DNA from 4 places in the Pantoea sp. YU22 genome. Region 1 is predicted to be linked to each of the others. Evidence: predicted binding sites of a transcription regulator. Region 1 holds the regulator's gene; each other region holds the start of a gene.
What was found. Region 1 encodes PurR, which represses purine synthesis genes. Its sites were predicted from a motif close to CANGCAAACGTTTGCNTG; they were not measured.

Region 1 (3,877 bases):
TTTGATGACAGCATGGTTTTACTCATTCTCATATTCGTCAGGCAGGTTGAACGCGGCAAAGTGTAAAAGGGTGCGCCCGTCACTGTGAAACGTTAATATTTGCAGAATGCTGTGAAATATTTTGAAGGGAATAATTATGTGGTCTGAATATGCGCTTGAGGTGGTGGACGCCGTCGCGCGTACCGGCAGCTTCAGCGCCGCCGCTAAGGAACTGCATCGCGTGCCTTCTGCCGTCAGCTATACGGTGCGTCAGCTGGAAAGCTGGCTGGCGGTACCGCTCTTCGAGCGGCAGCACCGCGACGTGGCGCTGACCGCCGCGGGAGAACATTTCGTACGGGAAGGACGCGAAGTTATCAAAAAAATGCTCGCCACCCGCAGGCAGTGCCAGCAGCTGGCGAATGGCTGGCGCGGCCAGCTGAGCATAGCGGTTGATCGCATCGTGAAGCTGTCGCGCAGCCGCCAGCTGGTCACGGACTTCTATCGCCATTTCCCCGATATGGAGCTGCACATCAGCTATGAAGTTTTTAACGGCGTCTGGGATGCGCTGGCCGACGGGCGCGTAGACGTGGCGATCGGCGCGACCCAGGCGATTCCGGTCGGTGGACGCTTCTCTTTTCGCGATATGGGCGCGCTAAACTGGCGCTGCGTTGTGGCGCGCCAGCATCCGCTTACGCAACAGCCGCGACTCGACGACGACGCGCTGCGCGCCTGGCCGTCGCTGGTGCTGGAAGATACCTCGCGTGCGCTGCCGCGCCGCATGACCTGGACGCTCGATAATCAACGGCGTCTGGTGGTGCCGGACTGGCAGGCGGGGCTGGCGTGCGTACTGGATGGATTATGCGTGGCGATGATGCCGGGCCATCTGGCGCGTCCGTTGCTGGACAGAGGGGATCTGGCGGAGCTGACGCTGCCTGCGCCGTTCCCGGAAAGCCCCTGCTGCGTGAGCTGGTCGGAAGCGCACGCATCGCCGGCACTGAGCTGGCTGCTCAGCTATCTCGGCGATGCGCAAACGCTCAATCAGGAGTGGTTAAGCGAGGATTAACGGCGGTAGTCGCGGAAGGGACCGTCACCGACCGAGCGACGTTCAATCAGCGTCGGGTGCACTTCAATGGTCTGCGACTCTTCGCGTTTGCTGGTGATGCGATCCAGCAGCATCTCCAGCGCCTTCTCGCCCAGCTGGGCTTTAGGCTGATGGACGGTAGTCAGGGCTGGCGTGAAGTAGCGCGCGTTGCGCACATTATCATAGCCGATCACTGAAATATCCTGCGGCACGCGCAGGCCCATCTCGTCGGCGGCGCAGATCGCCCCCATCGCCATAATATCGCCGCCGCAGAAGATCGCCGTTGGGCGCTGCTTCTGCTGCAGGATCTGTTGCATCGCCTGATAGCCCGATTCTGGCTCAAAATCGCCCTGCACAATCCACTCGGAACGCACCGCGATGCCTGCTTCCTGAAGCGCTTTTAAAAAGCCTGCATGACGGCCGCCGCCGGTGTTGCGCTCCAGCTGACCCGGTATGGCGCCGATGTCGCGATGGCCGCGTTCAATCAGGTAGCGCCCCGCCAGATAGCCGCCCTGGAAGGCGTTATCGAGCACGGTATCGGTAAAGTCTGCGCGCGATTCGCCCCAGTCCATCACGACCATCGGGATATTGCGATTCTCTTCCAGCATCTTCAGCAGATCGTCCGGGTACTCGGAACACATTACCAGCAGTCCATCGACGCGCTTCTGCGCCATCATCGACAGGTAAGCGCGCTGCTTCTGCAGATCGTTGTGGGCGTTGCCGAGAATCAGGGTATAGCCGCGCTCAAAGCAGTGGTGCTCCACCGCTTCGATAATTTCCGCAAAATAGGGCGCCTCGCTGGAAGTGGCAAGCAACCCCAGCGTCTTGGTGTGATTTACCTTCAGGCTTCGCGCCACGGCGCTGGGCGAGTAGTGCAGCTCCTGAATCGCCTGCCAGACGGCGTTGCGCGTCTCTTCCGCAACGAAGCGCGTTTTATTGATAACGTGAGAAACGGTGGTGGTGGAGACACCCGCGCGCTTCGCGACATCTTTGATTGTTGCCATTAAAAAGAGACTCCAGAACTCATCAATAACTCGCTGATAAGCATAATGTTAAACGTTTGCGTCCGCTAAGAGACTTTTCTGTTAATTCGCTACAGTTTTTGTCGGTGAAATATTCACTGGGCGGGACAAAACAGAGGCTGTTGCGTGCGAACGGAACCGGTGTTGCGTCAGTTGCGCAACAAAGCCGGAGATTCTAACAAGGCTTGCAGGATAAAACGAGATTTTTACCGGCAACTATGGGAAAATCCCTTAAGACCCTGTTAATTGTGTGGATAAGGAAAAGTGATGAGCACTGATTTGAAAATGGCACTGATGACGACCTGTGCCGCGCTGCTGATGATCGTAGCGTTTAGCTTTACCGCCGTGATGCACTGATACGCAGCGATAAAAAAACCGGGGAGGCCCCCGGTTTTTCTTTTCTGTCTTAGCGTATGGTTTTCGGCGTCATCATTCGGCGCGCGCCGATGTAGTGACGCTGCCAGTAATCTTCCGACAGACCGCTGATCTGGATATCTTTTCCGGTGCGCGGCGACTGAATAAATTTGCCGTTGCCGAGATAAACGCCAACGTGATCGGCCGTACCGCGACCGTTAATACGGAAAAACACCAGGTCGCCTTTCTCCAGCGATTCGCGCTTCACCGGCGCGGCGTCGCGCAGGTGGTACATTTCATTGGCGGTGCGCGGAATTCTGAATTTCACTAAATCCTTATAGGCGTACCAGACCAGGCCGCTGCAGTCGAAACCGGTATGCGGAGAGGTGCCGCCCCACTGATAGGGTTTGCCCAGCTGTCCCATCAGCTTGGTCATCGCGGTTTCGCGCGCTTTCTGGTAACGCAGGCGATGAGACTTGCTCATTTTGATGGTGGTGCCGTCATCGGCGTCCAGCAGCTGCAGCTTAGCGGTTTTGGCCGTACCCAGCTCGCGCTGATGGCCATAACGTTTACGGGAAGATTTAAGGGATTTTTTCTGTTCGCCAGCGGAATGAGAAAGTGAAGCCGTTTCGATTTTCTTCTGTTTTTTCAGTTTAATTTTTTGCGTAGCAGAAGAAGGGCGCGATTTTTTCGAGCTGCTTTTAACCGGCCGCCGTTTGCGTCGCTCATCTTCGCGCGCGCTTTTTTTCTCCGCCTTGTGCAGGCTGGCGTTAACCGGCGTTTGCGGCGAAGCTGAAGCGATGTTCAGAAACAGCTGCGCGAAAGCTAATATGAAAAGCGTAATCAGTAATCGCATAGTCCGGTTACAGGGTTAGCGGTTACGACGACAGGCCGTAACGAGGTTAGAAAAATCTGATCGAGGATCAGCGCCGGGGCCATTCTAAGCCAGGTTTTTTTCAAAAGTTAAGCCATTTTTCTATTAAACTGTTACAGGGTTGCAACTGACTCATAAATGAGCGATTTCAGAAGCTTATAGCAGCAAACTTATTACCAGTTATGAACAGCTTAAGTTTTGATTATCGTCAGAAAAAGTCAGAGCTTTACTTAAAAACTTAACAAACATGGCGGTTTCGCCTGGTAAGCGAGAAATTGTCGTTTTCAGTAACGGGGCGAAGTCGCTACAATAAACAAACACGAAGTAGGGAATTAAGGAAGGCAATTATGAGTACTGTAGAAAAAATTCAGCGCCAGATCGCAGAAAACCCGGTCCTGCTGTATATGAAAGGCTCGCCGAAACTGCCGAGCTGCGGTTTCTCTGCGCAGGCGGTGCAGGCGCTCTCTGCCTGCGGTGAGCGTTTTGCTTACGTGGATATTCTGCAGAACCCTGATATTCGCGCCGAGCTGCCGAAATATGCCAACTGGCCGACCTTCCCGCAGCTGT
Region 2 (3,877 bases), on a different contig from region 1:
CAGCAGGTTTCACATCGGCTGGCGCTGGTTGGCAATGCGGCGCAGACGCTGCATCCCATCGCCGGGCAGGGTTTCAACCTCGGGCTGCGCGACGTTATGTCGCTGGCGGAAACGCTGGCGGCCGCGCATCGTCAGCAGCAGGATGTGGGCAGCTATGACGTTCTGCAACGCTACCAACAGCGTCGCCAGCCCGATCGCGACGCGACTATCGGCATCACCGACGGGCTGGTGCGGCTGTTCGCCAATCGCTATGCGCCGCTGGTGGCGGGACGAAATCTGGGGCTGATGGCGATGGATCATCTGCCGTGGCTGCGTAATCAACTGGCTGAGCGCACGCTTGGCTGGGTTAAGCGTTAATTAAGGGGCACCGATGCAAAGTTTTGATGTGGTTATCGCCGGCGGCGGCATGGTAGGACTGGCGGTCGCCTGCGGTTTGCAGGGCAGCGGGCTGCGCGTCGCCGTGCTGGAAAAAACGGCGGAGCCGCAGTTCGACGCCAGCGCTGCGCCGTCGATTCGCGTATCGGCCATCAACGCCGCCAGCGAGCGGCTGCTGCAGAAGCTGGATGTCTGGTCCGATATTCTGGCGCGGCGCGCCAGCGCTTATCACGGCATGGAAGTGTGGGATCGCGACAGCTTCGGCGCCATCAGCTTTGATGACGAGCAGCAGGGGCTGACGCATCTGGGGCATATTATCGAAAACCCGGCGATTCACAGCGCCCTCTGGCAGCGCGCCAGCCGCTGCAGCGACGTTACGCTGATGGCACCTTCGCAGCTGCAGCAGTTGGCGTTCGGCGAAAATGAAGCCTTTATTACGCTGCAGGACGGCACGATGCTGACCGCGCGCCTGCTGATTGCCGCAGATGGCGCTAACTCCTGGCTGCGTAACAAAGCGGATATTCCCTTAACCTTCTGGGATTACGATCACCACGCGCTGGTGGCGAATATTCGTACCGATCTGCCGCATGACGCGGTGGCGCGCCAGGTGTTTCACGGCGACGGCATTCTGGCGTTTCTGCCGATGCAGGATCCGCACCTCAGCTCAATCGTCTGGTCGCTGTCGCCGCAGGAGGCGAGTCGGCTGGAGAGCATGCCGCAGGCGCTGTTTAACCAGCAGCTCGCGGTGGCGTTCGATATGCGCCTCGGCCTGTGTCACCTGCAGAGCGAACGCAAATCTTTCCCGCTGATGGCGCGCTACGCCCGCAATTTTGCGGCGCACCGTCTGGCGCTGGTCGGCGACGCCGCGCATACCATACATCCGCTGGCGGGGCAGGGCGTGAATCTCGGCTTTATGGACGCGGCGGAGCTGATCGGCGAAATCCGCCGCCTGCATCAGCAGGGCAAAGATATCGGTCAGCACCTCTATCTGCGCCGCTATGAGCGCAGCCGCAAGCACAGCGCGGCGCTGATGCTGGCGGGCATGCAGGGGTTCCGCGAGCTTTTCGCCGGCACCCATCCGGCGAAAAAGCTGCTGCGCGATCTGGGGCTGAAGCTGGCGGATACGCTGCCAGGCGTCAAGCCGGTTATGCTGCGTCAGGCGATGGGGCTGCACGATATGCCCGCCTGGCTGCGTTAGCGTCGGTCGTTTCCGTTATGAGCCAGCCTTGCGCTGGCTTTTTTACGCCTGTCGTTCAGGGATGCACCAAAAAAGAGCGGCGCTGCACCCGCAGCGTGCCTCGTTTGATTTATTCTAATTTCACCCCCTTGTTCGCATTAGTTTTATTTATTCCTGAGCACGGGCTTTAAAGCGCGTTGTTAACATTCTGCGCGACACAGCTGATTATCTTGCTATCTCGCACGGCGTTTCGCTTCTTTCCTGCGAGGAAAATCACAAAACCACAGTTAATTATGCTGCTGGCTTTGCGTGCCCCTTTAAAGACATGCTTCAATTCGCCTCTGTACAGCTTATGGTTAAATCGTCTTTTCAATGATAACGTCAGGGAAAAGAGAACGTTTGCGCCGGGCGATTTGCAGGCTGACGCCCGCCCGAAACTTACCCGCTTCGCGACAGGATAGTTATGACTCAGCAAACCCCGTTATTTGAACAGCATCAGGCCTGCGGCGCCCGCATGGTCGACTTCCACGGCTGGATGATGCCGCTGCATTACGGCTCGCAGATGGACGAGCATCATGCCGTACGTCAGGACGCCGGTATGTTCGACGTTTCACATATGACTATCGTCGATCTGCACGGCGCGCAGACGCGCGACTTCCTGCGCCATCTGCTGGCGAACGATGTCGCCAGGCTGACGCAGCCCGGCAAAGCGCTTTATACCGGCATGCTGAATGCCTCCGGTGGCGTCATTGATGATTTGATTGTTTACTTTATGACCGAAGACTTTTTCCGTCTCGTCGTTAACTCGGCGACGCGAGAGAAAGATCTGGCGTGGATCGGCAAACATGCCCAGGCCTATGGCGTCGCGCTGACGGAGCGTGATGACCTGGCGCTTATCGCCGTGCAGGGCCCGCAGGCGCAGCAGAAAGCGCAGACCCTGTTCAGCGCGGAGCAGCGCGAAGCGGTAACCGGCATGAAACCCTTTTTCGGCGTACAGTCGGGTGAGCTCTTTATCGCCACGACCGGCTATACCGGCGAAGCGGGCTATGAAATTGCACTGCCCGCGACCATGGCGGCGGATTTCTGGCAGCGTCTGCTTGCGGCGGGTGTTAAGCCTGCAGGGCTGGGCGCGCGCGACACGCTGCGTCTGGAAGCGGGCATGAACCTCTACGGGCAGGAGATGGACGAAGGCGTTTCGCCGCTGGCAGCCAATATGGGCTGGACGATTTGCTGGGAGCCTGCCGATCGCGACTTTATCGGACGCGAGGCGCTGGAGATGCAGCGCGAAAAGGGCACAGAAAAACTGGTTGGCCTGATCATGACGGAAAAAGGGGTGCTGCGTAGCGGTCAGCCGGTACGCTTCACTGACGCGCAGGGGCAATCGCAGCAGGGCGTTATCACCAGCGGCTCCTTCTCGCCGACGCTCGGCTACAGTATTGCGCTGGCGCGCGTGCCGGCAGGTATCGGCGAGCACGCTATCGTTGAGATCCGTCAGCGCGAGATGCCGGTAAAAGTAACCAAACCTGTTTTTGTACGCGGCGGCAAGCCGGTTCAGTAATCTATTTTCAGGAGAAAGGGCGATGAGCAATGTGCCAAATGAATTGAAGTACCGCGACAGTCATGAGTGGGTGCGTAAAGAAGCGGACGGCACCTTTACCGTCGGCATTACCGAGCACGCTCAGGAGCTGTTAGGCGATATGGTCTTTGTCGATCTGCCAGAGGTCGGCAACACCTACTCCGCTGGGGACGAGTGCGCCGTCGCGGAGTCAGTCAAAGCCGCGTCCGATATTTATGCGCCCGTTAGCGGCGAAATCGTGGCCGTAAACGACGAGCTGGGCGATGCGCCGGAGCTGGTCAACAGCGAGCCCTATGCAGCCGGTTGGCTGTTCAGAATCAAACCCAGCGACGAATCTGAACTCGATTCGCTGCTGGATGCGGACGCCTATAAAGCCTCCATCGACGAATAAGCAACACGGCGGCCAGCCCGCTCTGGCCGCTTTTAACGACCTTGCTTTCTCTGTATTCCAGCCCGATTCAGGATTGACTGCTAATGACCCAGACTTTGAGCCAGCTCGAACACAACGGCGCCTTCATTGAACGCCATATCGGTCCCTCGCCGGAACAACAGGCTTTGATGCTGGAGGCGATCGGCGCCAGCTCGCTGGACGCGCTAATCGGCGCGATTGTGCCTGCCGACATTCAGCTGCCCGGTCCACCCGCCGTCGGCGACGCGGCGACCGAGCAGCAGGCGCTGGCCGAGCTTAAGGCGATCGCCGGTCAGAATCAGCGCTACAAATCCTGGATCGGCATGGGTTACAGCGCGGT
Region 3 (3,877 bases), on a different contig from region 1:
GTGCGATCAAACGCTCTACCAGCTCGATAATCTCAGGAATATGGCGCGTGGCGCGCGGCTCCAGATCCGGCGGCAGAATGCCAAGCGCGGCGAAATCTTTATGCATCTCGCCAATCATGCGGTTGGTCAGGGTCTCGATGCTCTCGCCGTTCTCATTGGCGCGCTTGATGATCTTGTCATCGATATCGGTAATGTTGCGCACGTAGTTCAGACGATAGCCGCTGTAGCGCAGGTAGCGGGACACCACGTCGAAGGCCACGAAAGTGCGGCCATGGCCAATATGACAGAGGTCGTACACCGTGATACCGCACACGTACATGCCGATTTCGCCAGCATGAATAGGTTTAAATTCCTCTTTTTGTCGACTCAGGGTGTTATAAATCTTTAGCATTGAACAGTTCCGTTTAGACGAGTGCGGTAAACACTTTTATCAGGTTATTCAGTTATTGTGCCGTATTTTTCGCGCTTGCGCGACGGCAGCGTGCCAACAGCGCCGCGGGCGTGCTGACGCGCCATTGGAATTTATGATATAAGAAGCGTCGACTAAAATGGCCAGCGCGCTTTTGGCGGCCAGACGACTGACGACAACCTTTACAGGACGAGAATGATGGTTACCTTCCAGACCAACCACGGCGACATCGTAATTAAAACCTTCGACGATAAAGCGCCTGCTACCGTGCAAAACTTCCTCGAATACTGCCGTGAAGGTTTTTATGACAACACCATTTTCCACCGTGTTATCAATGGTTTTATGATCCAGGGCGGCGGTTTCGAGCCGGGCATGAAGCAGAAAGACACCAAAGCTGAAATTCGCAACGAAGCGAACAACGGCCTGAAGAATACCCGCGGCACCCTGGCGATGGCGCGTACTTCCGCTCCGCACTCCGCTACTGCGCAGTTCTTTATCAACGTAGCCGACAACGACTTCCTGAACTTCCGTGACGAAAGCCTGCAGGGCTGGGGCTACTGCGTGTTTGCTGAAGTCGTAGAAGGTATGGACGTAGTCGACAAAATCAAAGCGGTCTCTACCGGCCGTAGCGGCATGCACCAGGACGTACCGAAAGATGACGTTGTCATCCAGAAAGTAACCGTCAGCGAGTAATGTCGCGCACCCTGTTTATCGCAGATTTGCATCTGTGTCAGGAAGAACCGGCGATCACCGCCGGTTTTCTGCGTTTTCTGGCGCGTGAAGCGCCGCGCTGCGACGCGCTCTATATCCTTGGCGATCTCTTTGAAGCCTGGATTGGCGATGACGATCCTGACCCGCTGCACCAGCAGGTCGCCGACGCGCTGCGCGCGCTGCCGGTACCGGTCTACTTTATCCATGGCAACCGTGACTTTCTGCTCGGCAAGGCTTACGGCCGCGCCAGCGGCATGACGCTTCTGCCGGAAGAACAGGTGCTGGAGTGCTACGGCCATCGCGTGCTGATCCTGCACGGCGATACCCTCTGTACCGACGACGCAGGCTATCAGCGTTTTCGCGCCAAAGTGCATCAGCGCTGGCTGCAACGTCTTTTTCTCGCCCTGCCCCTGTTTATTCGCCAGCGCATCGCCGCACGCATGCGCGACGGCAGCAAACAGGCAAACCAGCATAAATCTCTCGCCATTATGGACGTCAACGCCGGGGCGGTTGAAGAGACGATGCTGCGCCAGCAGGTGAGCATTATGATCCACGGTCATACCCATCGTCCGGCAATCCACCGCTTCGTTTTAGAGGGCGCGCCTGCCGAACGTGCCGTATTAGGCGCATGGCATGAGCGCGGCTCGATGATCCAGCTCGACGCCAGCGGCATTCGCCTTATCGAATTCGACTTTTAAAACGCCGCGAAACGTGCCGGAATCACGGCGACGCAACCGTTTTCCTTGCGCCTTTCTCATGCTATTCTCTGTGCCCTTCTTTACCTGCCCGACCGGCCAGGTTCGTTTGTTTATTCACAGGAGTTGACCGCATGTCATCCAACGCCGCCCCGGCCCGCATTGCTATTGTAATGGGCTCCAGAAGTGACTGGTCCACCATGCAGTTCGCTGCGGAAATCCTCACCAGCCTGGACGTGCCCTTCCACGTTGAAGTGGTCTCCGCGCACCGCACGCCGGACAAACTGTTCAGCTTCGCCGAAACCGCCGCCGATAACGGCTTTCAGGTGATTATCGCGGGCGCGGGCGGCGCGGCGCATCTGCCGGGCATGCTGGCGGCGAAAACGCTGGTGCCGGTGCTGGGCGTGCCGGTGCAGAGCGCGGCGCTGAGCGGCATCGACAGCCTCTACTCTATCGTCCAGATGCCGCGCGGCATTCCGGTCGGCACCTTAGCCATCGGCAAAGCGGGCGCAGCTAACGCCGGTCTGCTGGCGGCGCAGATTCTGGCGCTTCACGATGCGGCGCTGGCTGCGCGGCTCGGCGAATGGCGCCAGGCGCAGACCGATGAGGTGCTGAATAACCCGGACCCGCGGGAGGACGCATGAAGCCAGTTTGCGTACTGGGCAACGGCCAGCTGGGCCGCATGCTGCGCCAGGCGGGCGAGCCGCTGGGCATCGCCGTCTATCCGGTCGGTCTTGACGCCGAACCTGACGCGCTGCCGATTGCGCAGAGCGTGATCACCGCCGAAATCGAGCGCTGGCCGGAAACCGCGCTGACGCGGGAGCTGGCGGACCACCCCGCCTTTGTGAACCGCGATATTTTTCCGCGCCTGGCGGATCGTCTGACGCAAAAACAGCTGCTCGACCAGCTTAACCTCGCTACCGCGCCCTGGCAGCTGCTGGCGGAGAAGAGCGAGTGGCCGCAGGTATTCGCCTCGCTGGGCGAGCTGGCGATCGTTAAGCGCCGCACCGGCGGCTATGACGGACGTGGTCAGTGGCGTTTGCGCGCAGATGAAACCGAGGCGCTGCCGGACGAGTGCTACGGCGAGTGCATCGTCGAGCAAGGCATCCATTTTTCAGGCGAGGTGTCGCTGGTCGGCGCGCGCGGTCAGGATGGTCGCACGGTATTTTACCCGTTGACCCACAACCTGCATCAGGAGGGCATTCTGCGCACCAGCGTCGCCTTCCCGCAGGCAGACCCCACGCAACAGACGCAGGCCGAAGCGATGCTCAGCGCGATTATGCATGAGCTGAACTATGTCGGCGTGATGGCGATGGAGTGCTTCGTCACGCCGGAAGGCCTGCTGATCAACGAGCTGGCGCCGCGCGTGCACAACAGCGGGCACTGGACGCAAAACGGCGCCTCCATCAGCCAGTTCGAGCTGCATCTGCGCGCCGTGCTGGGTCTGGCGCTGCCGCAGCCGGTGGTGTTCGCGCCGTCAGTAATGGTGAATCTCATCGGCACGGCGTTAAACCGCGACTGGCTGCAGCAGCCGCTGGTGCATCTGCACTGGTATGACAAAGAGGTGCGTCCGGGCCGCAAAGTTGGCCATCTGAACCTGACCGACAGCGACAGCGCGCGGCTGACGGCGGCGCTAAAGGCGCTGGTGCCAATGCTGCCGCCGGAGTACGCCAGCGGCATCGCCTGGGCGGTGGAAAAGTTCTGACGGTGGGCCTGTCCCGCTGAGGCTGTGAGTGGGCTGCCCACGTGGGCAATATTGTCCGCTCGCAAAGAGGCAAAAAGCCCTGCCAGCCCACGCCGATACGCACCTTAACCCTGAGGTGCGTATGTAACCGGGCCAGTGCGCCTCGTTGTGCCAAACGTCCCAGACGTTTTTGCGCTGGCTGGCTGCGGCCTGTCTCAGCCAGCGCAAACTGTCAGGCTGAATCAAAGCGCCGGAACAGCGCCTTGCCGCGCAGCAGCCGCACGCCCAGCCAGCCGCCGCACAGCGACAGCAGCAGCGCGCCGCTGAGCGGCAACGCCAGCCACAGCGTCCAGTCTGGCTGCCACGGGAAATCAAAAA
Region 4 (3,877 bases), on a different contig from region 1:
AGGTGCCGGTCGGCGCGGTGCTGGTGCAGGGCGATCGCGTTATCGGCGAAGGCTGGAACCGGCCCATCGGCCAGCACGATCCTACCGCGCATGCCGAAATTATGGCGCTGCGCCAGGGCGGCAAGGTGCTGGAAAATTATCGCCTGCTTGATACCACGCTCTACGTGACGCTGGAGCCCTGCGTGATGTGCGCCGGCGCGATGGTGCACAGCCGCATCGGGCGGCTGGTTTACGGCGCCAGCGATGAGAAGACCGGCGCGGCTGGCTCGCTTATGGATGTGCTCGGCCATCCCGGCATGAATCATCAGATCACGCTGCAGAGTGGCGTACTGGCGGATGAATGCGCGGCAATGCTGAGCGACTTTTTCCGCATGCGGCGCGAGCAGAAAAAAGCGCTGCGTCAGGCGCAGCGCGGAACGGAATGATGGTGCGCGACGCGTCTGAGCGAATACCCCAGTCTCAGTTCATCGCAATTTCCGGCTCGACCGCCGGATAACCGCTGCCCAGCTCCGCTTCCTGCGCGGAGCGCTGGGCAAGGCGTTTCTCCTGCTCCTGCAGATACCCCACCAGGCTCAGCTGATACTTACGGATATTTTCCACGTAGTTGTAGGCTTCCTGACCGCGCGCGTAGCCGTAAGTGGTCTGCGCGTAATAGCGCTTCTGGCTCAGCATCGGCAGCCGCAGCTTTACGTCCGCCCAGCTGTCGGCATTGCCGCCCTGTTTCGCGGTAAGTTTGCGCGCGTCCAGCATATGAGCATAACCCATGTTATACGCCGCCAGCGCGAACCAGATGCGCTCCTCCTCGGGAATGGTGTCGGGCACTTTTTCCATCATGCGTTGCAGATAGAGGCTGCCGCCGCGAATGCTCTGTTCGATATCGGTGCGATCCTCAACGTTCACGCTATCGGCGGTGTTGCGCGTCAGCATCATCATGCCGCGTACGCCAGTAGGGGAGGTCGCCAGCGGATTCCAGTGCGACTCCTGATAGGAGATTGCCGCCAGCAGTCGCCAGTCGATGCTGGCCGCATACTTCTCAAACAGCGGCTTGATCTCCGGCAGCGTCACGTCAATAGCGCGTAAAAAGGTGCGGGTATCAACGTAGTCGAAGGTGCCGACGTGGCCAAGATACTTCTCCTCCAGGCGCGCCATCGCCCCTTCTTCGCCCATAGAGTTGAAGAAGTCGAGCATGGCGGCATCCAGGCTGCTGTCGTCACTGTGTGGCACATACCAGGTGACCGGCTCCTCATCGGTGACGTCGAACGCCACCGCCAGCTGCGGATGGATGCGCTGCAGCAGGGCGATGGTAACGGAGTCGCCGATGGTGTAGTCGAGCTTGCCGTCGGCTACCGCTTCCAGCAGGGCTTTAGGCGCCTGGTCGGTGGAGATAACCCAGTTAAGATCGGGATACTGTTTATCGCGCGCCGCTTTCAGCGACGAAAGGTAGGCTGAGCCGGAAGCGACTCTGAGCTCGCCTTTCAAATCGCCGAGAATCTTCGGGCGCGGCTTATCGACGCGATAGACCAGCTGCTGGGACACGGAGTAGTAGCTCGGCCCGGTTTTGTAGCGCGTCAGCCTCTCATCGTTGTAAATCAGACCCGCCGCCAGCAAGTCCGCCTTGCCGTCGTCAAGATCGTCAAACAGATCGCTGAGGTTTGGACGCACCGTAACCTTGAGCTTAACGCCCAGGTAGTCGGCAAAACGTTTCGCCAGTTCATAATCCATACCGGCCGGAGCTTTATTAACGGTGTAGTAAGTCAACGGGGAATTGATGGTACTGATACGCAGCACTCCCCGTGATTTTATCTGGGAAATCGCATCCTGTCCGTTGCCGTACCACGGGACAGATGGCCACAAAGCCATCGCCAGCAGCAAGGTGACAAGACCGATAAACAGATAGTTTAATTTTAGGCGTTTCAAATAGTTGTCTCTCGCTGGCTCTAAGGCCTCTGTCTTTTAAAGGCAGTATTGATCTTTTTTAAACTCTCAGAGCGAGGGGCATTTTGCGCAACTCAGCAGCGCAGAGCAACTTATAAAGCAGGTTTTGCGCAAATTTCAGGCAATTCCGTGGTCAGAGAAATTATGCGCAAACGGTTTCGTCGGGCGGGGTGTTTCTCTATAATACCGCCCGTTTTCTGCTGTTGTGCCCCTTGAAGCGTCGCACGGCGCTCTGACGAGAGATTAAATGATGGAAATTCTGCGTGGTTCGCCCGCCCTGTCGGCATTTCGTGTAAACAAACTGCTGACCCGCTTTCAGGACGCTCACCTGCCGGTGAGTGACATTTACGCCGAGTACGTCCATTTTGCCGATGTCAGCGCACCGCTGAACGCTGATGAAAAAGCGCGCCTGCAGCGCCTGCTGAAATACGGTCCTTCTCTCGCCGAACATGCGCCACAAGGCCGTCTGCTGCTGGTCACGCCGCGTCCCGGCACTATTTCGCCCTGGTCTTCCAAAGCGACAGATATCGCGCACAACTGCGATCTGCCGCAGGTGCGACGCCTTGAGCGCGGTCTGGCTTTCTATGTGCAGGCGCCGCAGCTGACGGAAACGCAGTGGCAGGCGCTTCAGTCGCTGCTGCACGACCGCATGATGGAGACCGTCTACAGCGATTTTTCGCAGGCGGAGGCGCTGTTCGCCCATCATGAGCCGCAGCCGCTTAAGAGCGTAGACGTGCTGAATAACGGCCGCCAGGCGCTGGAAGAAGCTAACCGTACGCTGGGGCTGGCGCTGGCGGACGATGAAATCGACTACCTGCTGGAGGCTTTCCAGCGCCTCGGACGCAACCCGAACGACATCGAACTCTATATGTTCGCGCAGGCCAACTCTGAGCACTGCCGTCATAAAATCTTTAACGCCGACTGGATTATCGACGGCGAAAAACAGCCGAAGTCGCTGTTTAAAATGATTAAAAACACCTTTGAGACCACGCCGGATCATGTGCTGTCAGCCTATAAAGACAACGCAGCGGTTATGGAAGGCTCAGAGGTAGGGCGCTTCTTCGCCGACGCGCGCAAAGGCGAATATGAATACCATCAGGAAGCGGCGCATATCCTGATGAAGGTAGAAACCCATAACCACCCGACGGCGATCTCGCCGTGGCCAGGTGCAGCGACCGGCTCCGGCGGCGAAATCCGCGACGAAGGCGCCACCGGGCGCGGCGCGAAGCCGAAAGCCGGTCTGGTCGGTTTCTCCGTGTCGAACCTGCGTATTCCAGGCTTTGAGCAGCCTTGGGAAGAGGATTTCGGCAAGCCAGACCGCATCGTCAGCGCGCTGGACATCATGACCGAAGGCCCGCTGGGCGGCGCAGCGTTCAATAACGAATTTGGGCGTCCGGCGCTGAACGGCTATTTCCGCACCTATGAAGAGCAGGTCAACAGCCATAACGGCGTTGAGCTGCGCGGCTATCACAAGCCGATTATGCTGGCGGGCGGCATCGGCAATATCCGCGCCGACCACGTGCAGAAAGGTGAAATTACCGTCGGCGCGAAGCTGATCGTACTGGGCGGCCCGGCGATGAATATCGGTCTGGGCGGCGGCGCGGCCTCATCTATGGCCTCCGGTCAGTCAGACGCCGATCTCGATTTCGCCTCGGTGCAGCGCGACAACCCGGAAATGGAGCGCCGCTGTCAGGAGGTGATTGACCGCTGCTGGCAGATGGGCGAAGAGAACCCGATTCTCTTTATCCATGACGTAGGCGCGGGCGGTCTCTCCAACGCCATGCCGGAGCTGGTGAGCGACGGCGGACGCGGCGGTCGTTTTAACCTGCGCGATATCCTTAACGATGAGCCGGGCATGAGCCCGCTGGAAGTGTGGTGTAACGAGTCGCAGGAGCGCTACGTGCTGGCGGTGGCACCGGAGAAACTGGCAGAATTCGACGCG

Region 2: gcvT (glycine cleavage system aminomethyltransferase GcvT) is a predicted target of PurR. The motif match lies at 1,941-1,958, and genes of this name have one in related genera.
Region 3: purE (5-(carboxyamino)imidazole ribonucleotide mutase) is a predicted target of PurR. The motif match lies at 1,848-1,865, and genes of this name have one in related genera.
Region 4: purL (phosphoribosylformylglycinamidine synthase) is a predicted target of PurR. The motif match lies at 2,081-2,098, and genes of this name have one in related genera.

Annotation. Positions count from the first base shown of each region.
Region 1 covers NZ_RYDU01000001.1:630,649-634,525, forward strand. The annotation lists gene punC (purine nucleoside transporter PunC) at 1-14, opposite strand, end outside; gene punR (DNA-binding transcriptional activator PunR) at 137-1,042, shown strand; gene purR (HTH-type transcriptional repressor PurR) at 1,039-2,064, opposite strand; gene EKL29_RS03055 (YnhF family membrane protein) at 2,350-2,439, shown strand; gene EKL29_RS03060 (C40 family peptidase) at 2,489-3,292, opposite strand; gene EKL29_RS03065 (Grx4 family monothiol glutaredoxin) at 3,655-3,877, shown strand, end outside.
Region 2 covers NZ_RYDU01000010.1:70,891-74,767, forward strand. The annotation lists gene ubiH (2-octaprenyl-6-methoxyphenyl hydroxylase) at 1-357, shown strand, start outside; gene ubiI (FAD-dependent 2-octaprenylphenol hydroxylase) at 371-1,573, shown strand; gene gcvT (glycine cleavage system aminomethyltransferase GcvT) at 2,016-3,110, shown strand; gene gcvH (glycine cleavage system protein GcvH) at 3,133-3,519, shown strand; gene gcvP (aminomethyl-transferring glycine dehydrogenase) at 3,603-3,877, shown strand, end outside.
Region 3 covers NZ_RYDU01000003.1:260,096-263,972, reverse strand. The annotation lists gene cysS (cysteine--tRNA ligase) at 1-391, opposite strand, end outside; gene ppiB (peptidylprolyl isomerase B) at 608-1,102, shown strand; gene lpxH (UDP-2,3-diacylglucosamine diphosphatase) at 1,102-1,818, shown strand; gene purE (5-(carboxyamino)imidazole ribonucleotide mutase) at 1,950-2,459, shown strand; gene purK (5-(carboxyamino)imidazole ribonucleotide synthase) at 2,456-3,520, shown strand; gene ybbP (putative ABC transporter permease subunit YbbP) at 3,732-3,877, opposite strand, start outside.
Region 4 covers NZ_RYDU01000005.1:187,882-191,758, reverse strand. The annotation lists gene tadA (tRNA adenosine(34) deaminase TadA) at 1-425, shown strand, start outside; gene mltF (membrane-bound lytic murein transglycosylase MltF) at 460-1,917, opposite strand; gene purL (phosphoribosylformylglycinamidine synthase) at 2,183-3,877, shown strand, end outside.